DNA from 3 places in the Paenibacillus sp. YYML68 genome. Region 1 is predicted to be linked to each of the others. Evidence: riboswitches for the same ligand, from Rfam matches in the RefSeq annotation. Region 1 holds a riboswitch; each other region holds the start of a gene.
The links. A riboswitch is a leader RNA that binds a small molecule or an ion and turns the genes downstream of it on or off. The one in region 1 is predicted to bind cyclic di-GMP.
Positions count from the first base shown of each region.

Region 2: linked by a shared signal. The riboswitch ahead of pelF (GT4 family glycosyltransferase PelF) and the one ahead of PAE68_RS03930 (DUF192 domain-containing protein) in region 1 are both predicted to bind cyclic di-GMP.
Region 3: linked by a shared signal. The riboswitch ahead of PAE68_RS09505 (methyl-accepting chemotaxis protein) and the one ahead of PAE68_RS03930 (DUF192 domain-containing protein) in region 1 are both predicted to bind cyclic di-GMP.

Region 1 covers NZ_BQYI01000001.1:854,325-857,586, reverse strand. The annotation lists gene PAE68_RS03945 (TadE/TadG family type IV pilus assembly protein) at 1-80, opposite strand, end outside; gene PAE68_RS03940 (A24 family peptidase) at 77-589, opposite strand; gene PAE68_RS03935 (Flp family type IVb pilin) at 694-888, opposite strand; gene PAE68_RS03930 (DUF192 domain-containing protein) at 885-1,259, opposite strand; cyclic di-GMP riboswitch class I at 1,351-1,440, opposite strand; gene PAE68_RS03925 (DUF3231 family protein) at 1,711-2,718, opposite strand; gene PAE68_RS03920 (GNAT family N-acetyltransferase) at 2,795-3,262, opposite strand, start outside.
Region 2 covers NZ_BQYI01000001.1:1,525,897-1,529,158, reverse strand. The annotation lists gene pelF (GT4 family glycosyltransferase PelF) at 1-1,469, opposite strand, end outside; cyclic di-GMP riboswitch class II at 1,544-1,626, opposite strand; gene PAE68_RS06740 (hypothetical protein) at 1,867-2,220, shown strand; gene glnA (type I glutamate--ammonia ligase) at 3,164-3,262, opposite strand, start outside.
Region 3 covers NZ_BQYI01000001.1:2,083,107-2,086,368, forward strand. The annotation lists gene PAE68_RS09500 (sensor histidine kinase) at 1-1,343, shown strand, start outside; cyclic di-GMP riboswitch class I at 1,502-1,594, shown strand; gene PAE68_RS09505 (methyl-accepting chemotaxis protein) at 1,706-3,262, shown strand, end outside.

The DNA.
Region 1 (3,262 bases):
ATACCGCACAGCAGCAATAGCATGATCGGTAGTAGCAGAGCGAACTCGACCAATGACTGACCCTTCTCCTCCCTGATCATCCCGCTCCCCATCCCTTCAGCCATAAGGAGGCAACGCAGCCGCAAGCAATCGCCACGCCATACGGATACGTCCCCGAGGAGAAGCTACCCTTCAGCTGTGGCTTCATCCGATGCCGCAAGCAGACGACGATATACCCGATGAATCGCAGCCTCGTCATGAACCCGTCCTTGAACAGTACGATCACAAGCGCCATAACCGCACCGACGAGCGCCATGTAGACCGAGGCAGTCAGCACGAACATCGCGCCCTTCAGTGCACCGACGAGCGCCAGCAGCTTCACATCACCGGCCCCCATCCCACCGAGCATATACGGCAAGAGGAGCACTCCAAGACCGACCGCGAAGCCTGTTAGCGAATGACCTAGACCATGCCAGCCACCATGGACCGCATGCAGCGATACGGCAAGCACCAGCGTCGGGAAGATGACCTTGTTGTAAATTTTACGACTTCTTATGTCTGTGACCACACAGATGATCAGCACAACGATCAGCACGGTATCCTGCCACATGCGAGCTCCTCCTTGTCCTATGCTTGGGAATTCAGGGAACTATGGGACGAAGAAGGCCGTACGTTGCTCCAACGCACGGCCCTCCACACCTATGAGAGAAGTCATTACGGCGTCGTCGACATCTCCGTCACACCTGTATTGACCGTTGCCTCCGCATTATCGAATAGGCTCACGATATGTCCGCGCAGCGCGATGAGTGCAGCTACGACCGCTACCGCGATCAGTCCGAGCACCAGACCATACTCTGTCATCCCTTGACCTTGCTCATCATTCCACAGACCTCTCAGCTTGTTCATCATAGCAATCGCCTCCGATTCGTGTAGTGGTGTAACCATTGCACAGTCTGTCCGACTTCAATCCCGCCGCTTCGCCTCAACGTGCCAGCCGGAAGCTCGACAACCGAGCGAGTCCCGGCGAATACAGCCCCGATGCGTCCCGGCCTCAATTCATGCTCCAGCCCTACGATGCGTTCCTCTTCATCCAGATGTACAACATCGATCGCGTACTTCATTAAGAACGTATGCACCGACCTGCACGGCCGAAGGAGCAGTCCGCACCCTTCGGGCAAGGAAGCTGTCAGCATGAGCCCGCGCAGCCGCCGACCGAATGTTAACGCTTCCATAATTGTCTCTGCTAGCTGTATTCCGCTCTCCCGAACGACCAGCCTCACCTATGCATTCCCTCCTTCTCATGACAAAATACCCACCTGTGGATGGATCCCGAAAGGAGGGTTTTCTGCATAAGAAAACTCCCCTGCATCTTTCGGCAGCTGGCTGGCAAGAACGCTATGCACGTTCGTAGCCCCTGTAGCTTTGCGTCGCCGGCTTTCACCGGGTTTGCCTTTATCGAGATTCAGCGGAGTGTTGTGCTCGCCGATCCGATATCTTGATTACATCTTACCGCACGACAATATATTACGTAATCCGACACAAAGACTAATTGTCAGAATATTTTACCCAGGAACATAGAGGCACTTACTCTGCGTGAATATATCTGTTTATCCCTTTTCGCACGTCATAACAGTGACTTTAGACCCATACTATAATGACGACCTCCCTGTCCATCGTTCAGATGCAAGCTTCAGCCGCATAACATGTACGACTACAGATTCACTTCGCCTCTTAGTGTTGTCGAATAAGCTGCTGTCGATTCGGCGACTGCGGCGGCTCCTCGAACCAGCCTTGATCCAAGAGAAGCTTCATGCCATCCTGGGCAAGGGTACTGACCTTAGCCAGCTGCTTCATATATAAGACAGACAGGTCGTGCCGACTCGTCTCCGAGAACGATCTACCTAATAGTCGGATCAAGACGGACATCACCTGATTGCTCATAAACAGCATCAGCTTGTCCGAGAATGGGGCACGGGTTGAAGCTGTGACGTTCGCCTCCGTCGGTAGTCCGGCTCCGATACTCTCGTCCTCGAGCAATGTACGCAGCTCCATCGTAAGCTCGGAGAGCAACGAGCTGCATCGAGTCACATAACGCCGAATCTCTTCGTTCTTGGCCACCTGACTGAACCCGAGCAAGTACGCATGCATCACATATGAGAATTGGATATCGTTAAATATCGAGGTAATGCCGAGCGCATGCAGACTTCTTTTTTCCTTAAGAAAGCCGGATAAATAATTAGCGCTCTTCGCATACGTCACACGCTCCGGGATAGGGATGTAGGGCGGCTTCACATACAGCCCCTTCGACATCTTCAGATCGACCAGCTCATTCAAGAGTGCAATCGTGTCGGTCATGAACCCATTGAACAGCTTCCGAATGGAAGGCTGCGTCATGAGCGGCATAGTGCTGACATAGAACTCAAGACCGGCGGATGCCATTTTCGTGTAATAATATAGATAGAACGGATCGGTATATAGCGGCGGAGCGCTCAAGTCTATATCTTGCTGGCTGAAGCCTTCCGGTATAGGGAACTGATGCTCCTGCATCATCTGCTTGACGGCTTGCTGGTTGCTCTCGCCTAGCTGCCTTGCGCGCTGCAGCAGCTGCTTGATCTGCTCATCGGCTGCATGATGCTCAAATACGGTCAGAACGTAGCCAGAATAGTTATTGAACAGGTACGTAGCCCAGAGCTTGCCCATCTCTGCGCTAGTCATTGCTTCTACAGAAACGTTCGCCATGAACTCACTCCCATTGCCTCATTGGTTTACGCCTATGATGTCCAGTCTCTGTAAATGTATGCATACTTCTACAACCTCACAGATAGCCTCGCTCCATGTGCACCGTCTGCCAATCGTCGGTCTCCTCGCACACAATGGTGAAGCCATGTCGCTCCCAGAAGCCGACGGCCCCCGGCAAGAACCGCTGCGTATGTAAGTACAGCTGCTCATACCCGTGCTGCTCGCTGAAGCGAAGCGCCTCGCGAACAAGCATCGAGCCTATCCCGGTCCGCCGCGCCGCAGCATGCACATAACAGCGAACAATCTCAGCGGTGCGCTCCAGCCTATAGCGCCCCTTCACCTGCTGGATCCGATCGTCATACGTGACGACACCGACGGTTCCGAGGATCGAGCCGTCCTCCGCAGCAGCCACGAGGAATATAGCAGCTTCGGAATCTATATATGTCTGCTCCAGCTTCTGCATGTCAACGGGTACTTGCCCAACTGGTAGCATTGGGAACACCTCTTCGCGCACTGCCGTTACAAATTGCAGTACGTTCTCGAT
Region 2 (3,262 bases), 670 kb from region 1:
TCGCGCATCGCCATGTCCGATTGAACCGATAGCTGGATGTAGCTCTTCATATGCTGCTCCAGCACTTTATCCAAGGTCAGGAAGCTCATCGCCCGAGCTCTCGCCGCCTTGCCGAGCGTACGCCGCAGCTCCGCGTCCTGCAGCAAGAGAGCTGTCTGCTCAGCCAGCGCCTCCGCATCTCGAGGCGTCACGATGTAGCCCGTATCTCCGAGCGCCTCGCTGATCCCTCCGACATTCGTCGCGACGACAGGTCTTGCCGTCATCATTGCCTCAACTACGGCGTAAGGGAACGCCTCCGAAATACTCGACAGCACGACGACGTCCCCGCTCCGGTAAGCGCCCGCCATATCTTGAGTATGACCTGCGAAGATCACCGTAGCCTCCAGACCAAGCTGATCTCTGAGCTTCACGCATTCCTCGTAATAATCAGGTACTGCGACGCTGCCGTGGATGACATATTTCACATTCGGAATACGCTGCTTCACCAGCATGGCAGATCGGATCAGCGTGAGAATGTCCTTATTCGGATCGATCCGCGCAACAGTCACAACAGTCGGATGAGCGTTGCCGGGACTTGGCGAAGGCAGGAAAATTTTATCATCCACCCCATTGTAGATGACCTTGATCTTGTCCGCTTCTACCCCAAGTCGAGTCTCCCAACGTGTGTTGTACTGACAAACGGGTGATACTTGGTCCGCATAGGCGTAATTCAAGGTGACGATAGACGAGATGAGTCGAACGAGGAACGTGTTCAGGAACGAGGACAGTCCCCGCTTCGCAAGTGACAAGTACTGCTCACGTAAATAGACGCCGTGCTCGGTTAACAATATCGGCGTCCCGTGCTCCAGCTTCGCAAGCACGCATGGAATGCCGCAGAACGCAGCAGCCGAGGAATGCGAGACATGAGCCTTCGGAACAGGATTGTTCAATAGGTTGAAAAAGCGGAAGATCCACCCGAGGCTCTGGATCATGCCGTACAGGTCTGGTGCAGGAAGCGATGGGGCGGACATCACGATCCGCTTGTATACATCCCAGGTCAACTCAGACTTGAACGACTCCTTGTACTCATACTCCTGGAAGTAACGGTACAGTGCATGCATCACCTGAGCAAGCTCTTGGGGGTTGCGGTCGAGTCCAATCAGTTCCTCCACGAGAGTCGTAAATAGTGGAATGAACTGTTCTTGAATGACCTTGGGCGTTGTTCGTTTCTTGGCGAGGTATACTTGGGAGAACGGAATGTCCAGGTGCTCGCACGGCTCCTCAGTTCCCCATAGCGGCATCGACTTCAGCAGCGCATGCTTAGGAATCTTGAACTTGGGCAACACGTAAGGATCAGTAATGACACTGTACAGCACATAATCAATGTTCGAGAGCTTCCTCACAAGTATGTCGCACCAGGTACTGACGCCGCCTTGATAGAACGGGTAAGTCCCTTCTGTAGACAGCATGACGGTCAGCTTCTGCCCCATCCGACGCACCCCCTCGCATAATCACTGATTCATGTCCTTCATCTGCTTAGGCATAAAAAATAGCCATCGTATGCTGCTTGATGGCCGGTTGCACTACTAGCTCCCCTTACCCCAAGTGCCCACATATAGAGTAAGAATCATCGCTGCCTATTTATTTCGTCCGATACAATATGTATCTCATTTTATGTCACTTTTGTCAATACAGACAGAAGAAAATGTTCGTTTAATCAAAAAAAATTTAACGCGGATTGATTGATTATATGCTGTTGTGAGGCTATATTTGTGCAGCCTCAGGACGAGGTGGCTATGTCTCCATAGATTGATACACTGAGTATCATTTTCTGTTGACTGTTCACGCCAATCCTCTAAAATATAGAGAGGATCACGTAGCATTGGAATGGTTATAGTCACCGTATCTGTCTTACTAATCGTCTGCAGCATGTCCTTAGGCTCCGGTACCCCCTCGGCGATGGCTGCGTCTTGGCGTGTTGCATTTACCGATATACATTTGGAAAAGGCGGTCAAGGCACAGCTTCAGCTAGGGGAAGCTAACTCGGTTACAGCTGCCGACATGAGCCGGTTGACTGAGCTTCATGCTGCTGATGCCGCGATTACGAGTCTCGAGGGGCTGCAGCATGCCGTTGACATACTGCCGGCTGGAGCCACGTACATTCGCGTACATGGTCTGCCGGAGGCAAGTCTGTACTTCTATGCGCTATGGCGTGCGGAGGGGCTGGCGGCGGAGAGTTAGCCCACGCGTTGGGCACGTTGTGGGAAGCAGCGGGGCGCGGTGAGCCGTCAGAGGCTGGAGCGTACAGGCGTGGGGAGCAGGCGCCGCGCTTTAGCGTACGCTTCGGGCGCTATCCGCGCGCCATGACCGCGCCGAGCGCAGGCGCCGCGCTTTAGCGTACGCTTCGGGCGCTATCCGCGCGCCATGACCGCGCCCGGCGCTGGCGCCGCGTTTTAGCGTACGCTTCGTACGCTATCCGCGAGCGCCATAACCGCGCCCGGCGCTGGCGCCGCCCTTTAGCGCACGCTTCGTGCGCGATCCGCGCGCGCCATGACCGCGCCGAGCGCTGGCGCCGCCCTTTAGCGCACGCTTCGTGCGCTATCCGCGCGCGCCATGACCGTGCCTGGCGCAGGCGCTGCGTTTTAGCGTACGCTTCGGGCGCTATCCGCACGCGCCATGACCGCGCCGAGCGCAGGCGCCGCGCTTTAGCGCACGCTTCGTGCGCTATCCGCGCGCGCCATGACCGTGCCTGGCGCAGGCGCTGCGTTTTAGCGTACGCTTCAGGCGCTATCCGCGCGCGCCATAACCGCGCCGAGCGCAGGCGCCGCGCTTTAGCGCACGCTTCGGGCGCTATCCGCGCGCGCCATGACCGCGCCGAGCGCAGGCGCCGCCCTTTAGCGTACGCTTCGGGCGCTATCCGCGCGCGCCATAACCGCGCCGAGCGCAGGCGCCGCGCTTTAGCGCACGCTTCGGGCGCTATCCGCGCGCGCCATGACCGCGCCGAGCGCAGGCGCCGCCCTTTAGCGTACGCTTCGGGCGCTATCCGCGAGCGCCATAGCCGCGCCTGCCCATGCCCCGTGCATTAGCGTACGCCCCCCACCTCCTTCTCCGCACGCACAAAAAAGAGCGTACACCTTGAATGCTCAAAGTGTACGCTCTGTATTTATCATATAAGTGCTGAGTCTTACAGATCGAAGTACAGGGAGAACTCGTGCGGATGAATGCGGATCGATACAGCTTTCGCCTCGTCACGCTTCAGTGCAACGTAGTTGTCGATGAAGTC
Region 3 (3,262 bases), 1.2 Mb from region 1:
GGCTGAACGGAATATTGGCATGGGTATGGATGACAACGCTATATTCAACCATTACAGCGATTGGCATGACTTGGTTGATCCAATCGAACACACAGCACTTTAGCGTGATGCTCCAATATGCACTTGTACTCGCCATTGTGGGCAGCCTAAGCTTCCTGTTCATCGAATATTTGGAGAAGACCATTCACGCGCTGTATCGACTGCGAGCCATTAGCGAGACCGATTCATTGACGGGTCTTCTCAATTATAGAGGGCTTCATATTCAGCTGCGCAAGCTTCTGACAATGCCGATTCGATTACGGCCTGCGTTCTCAATGTACTTAATTGATGTGAAGGATATACGCATACATAATTTGGAGCTGGGCCATCGGCAAGTGAACTATTTGCTGGAATGTACGGGACAAGCTTTGAAGCACTTGTTTCCCCATGCGCTCATACTTGCGAGGTATCAAGGAGACAAGTTCGTGCTCGTGACCGATGAGGATGAGGAGCGTGTCCGTACGATTCTCGATGAGGAGCTGTCCGAGCATAGCGGGTTGGAGTTTATTTATACCCAATTGCTGTATCCTGATTATGGGCTGAGCGAGCAGGAGCTTCTGATGAAGCTCGAGGAACAGCTGCTTGCCCGGAAGAAGGTGAAGTGGAAGAGTGAGGAAGAGAGGCTGACACGTAACGAGAAGCTGAAGGCGGTGGGCGAGCTGGCTGCTGGACTTGCCCATGAGATACGCAATCCGTTAACTGCGGTGAAGGGCTTCTTACAGGTCGGGATGCAGAAGGGGGATATTGCTCCGTACTACACGATTATATTGGATGAAATTAACAGAATGAGCGAGCTGACGAACGAGTTTTTACAATATTCCCGTCCGCAATCGGCGCAGATGTCTCGCTCTAGCCTTGAAGCGTGCGTCAGTCGCGCGGTGCAGTTGGCTGAGTCGTCAGCGATTCATCATGGTCATCAGGTTCAGAATATGTCAGCGGAGCATGATGTTGAGGTAATGGCTGACCCGCAGAAGCTGATCCAAGTGCTGCTGAACTTGATGAAGAACGGACTTGAGGCGATGAGAGAGCCTGGCACCTTAACGGTTCGGATGTATCCGTTGTCTGAGCATTTCGTTGCGATCGAGATTAAGGATACTGGAATGGGCATCTCTTCCGAACAGATGGAGCGCATATTCAGCCCCTTCTTCACGACGAAGGAGACGGGAACCGGACTCGGCTTGTCGATCTGTCAAAAAATAGTGCAGGATCATCGCGGTATGATCGCCGTGGACAGCGAGGAAGGCAGTGGCAGCACATTCACAGTGACACTTCCAGTCATCAAGCGGCACTCATCGACGGCTTGACGACGGTTCAACAGAGGTAGTCGCACGCCAAGCTAGCAGCAGCGTGCCGACTGCCTCTTTATTGTAACTATACTAAGACAAGCTCAATTTTCCAATAGATTTTTTGGCCTTCTTTTAGTAAAATTGGCTATGAGACATTAGTCCTATATATTGAATCCCATACGTAAAGGCAAACTCGGCGAAAGACGGGGACGCAAAGCTTCAGGCCTAAAGTAAAGCTTCGGCTTCACTAGGGCGGCTGGGCTGCCAAGTGGTGTTAATGGTCAAACCGCTCCCTATTGGTCGGTTTTTTTGCGCTTGCCGGCCGAACGCCTCAGCATTTTTGCGTATGATGTATGAACAGATTGGGGAAGGTGCAGCTTATGAAGTGGACAATCAGCAAGAAACTGTATGGCGGATTTTGTATTATTCTGTTCTTTGTTGTGTTGCAAGGCATTACTTCGATCTATTTTCAGTCTCGATTGGTAACGATCTATGAAGACCTCATCGAACGTCGTGCCGTCATCGCTAGCACGATGATGCGCGTTGAGACGAAGGCTGCGCTGCAGACAAGCAGTCTCCAGGATTACTTGCTAACCCAGGACGAGAGCTCGAAGCAGAGGCTTCTTGCTGCTAACCGAGACGCGAGAATGGGAATTGGATCGGCATCGTTGTTGGTACATCGTGAGGAAGACAAGCAGAAGCTGGCGAAGCTGATTGATCTGAATAAGAGGTATCTTGACGTGACCAGCTCCGTATTTGCGATCTCCTCCAAGCAAGAGCAGCTGATGTATGCCAATAAGGAAGTGTTCCCGATAGCTAGGGAGATGGGGCAGCTCGCCGAAGAGATCGCCAATGGCCAGAAGGAGCTGATGCAGCAAGGGATAACGGACAATGCTGCGCGTGCCGACAACATCAAACGGATCCTGTATATGTCGCTGGGTATCACCATTGTGGTTTCAGCCTTGCTCGGCTATTTCATCTCACGCAGCTTGTCAAGACCGATCATCGCGTTGACTCACGCGGCAAGAGCGATCGCCTCGGGCGATCTTCGTGACCAAGACCTGCGCATCCGCAATAAGGAGGAGCTCGGTGTGCTGGCTTCTTCGTTCCGCGAGATGACTGAGCAGCTACGCATGCTAATCCACCAGGTGCAGACTACCGTGGAACAGACAGCAGCCAGCTCCGAGGAGCTGACAGCAAGCGCAGAGCAGTCCGCATCGGCTGCTCAAGGGATCGCTAGTACGATCATGGAGGTGAGCAGCGGCAGTCAATCGCAGGATAAAGGCGCCCGCGAATGTGTCGTTGCGATGCAGGAGATGGCGATCGCGCTGCAGCGGATCGCGGAGTCGTCGGCAACCGTATCCGACATTGCACTCGTAACCAGAGAGTCGGTTGAGCAGAGTTATAGCTCAATTGAGCAGACGATCGATCAGATGGAAGGCATCCAGCGATCCGTCGGAGGCGCCGCCGTAGAGGTCGGGCATCTACATAAGCATTCTCAAGAAATCGGCGACATTGTGAAGCTGATTAGTGAAATATCGAATCAGACGAACCTGTTGGCGCTGAACGCCTCCATTGAGGCGGCACGTGCAGGCGAGCAGGGCAGAGGCTTTGCCGTTGTAGCGAACGAAGTCAAGAAGCTGGCCGGAATGACCCAGCAGTCTGCTGCCCAGGTAGAGGAACTGATCGCCCACATTCAACAGAGCACCGAGAAGATCGTAGTTGCCATCGATCAGAGTGTGGAGGATGTGCAGGTCGGCAGCACGGCAGTTCAGAAGGCCGGGGAAACGTTCGCAGAGGTAAGAGACGCAATGCGTATAGCCGTTGAGCAAATTCAAGAGGTATCCGCCTCGGCGGAGCAAGCGTCGGCAAGCTCGGAACAAATGCTGGCAACCGTCGAGGAGGTATCGACCATCGCTCGCACGATTATGGAAGAG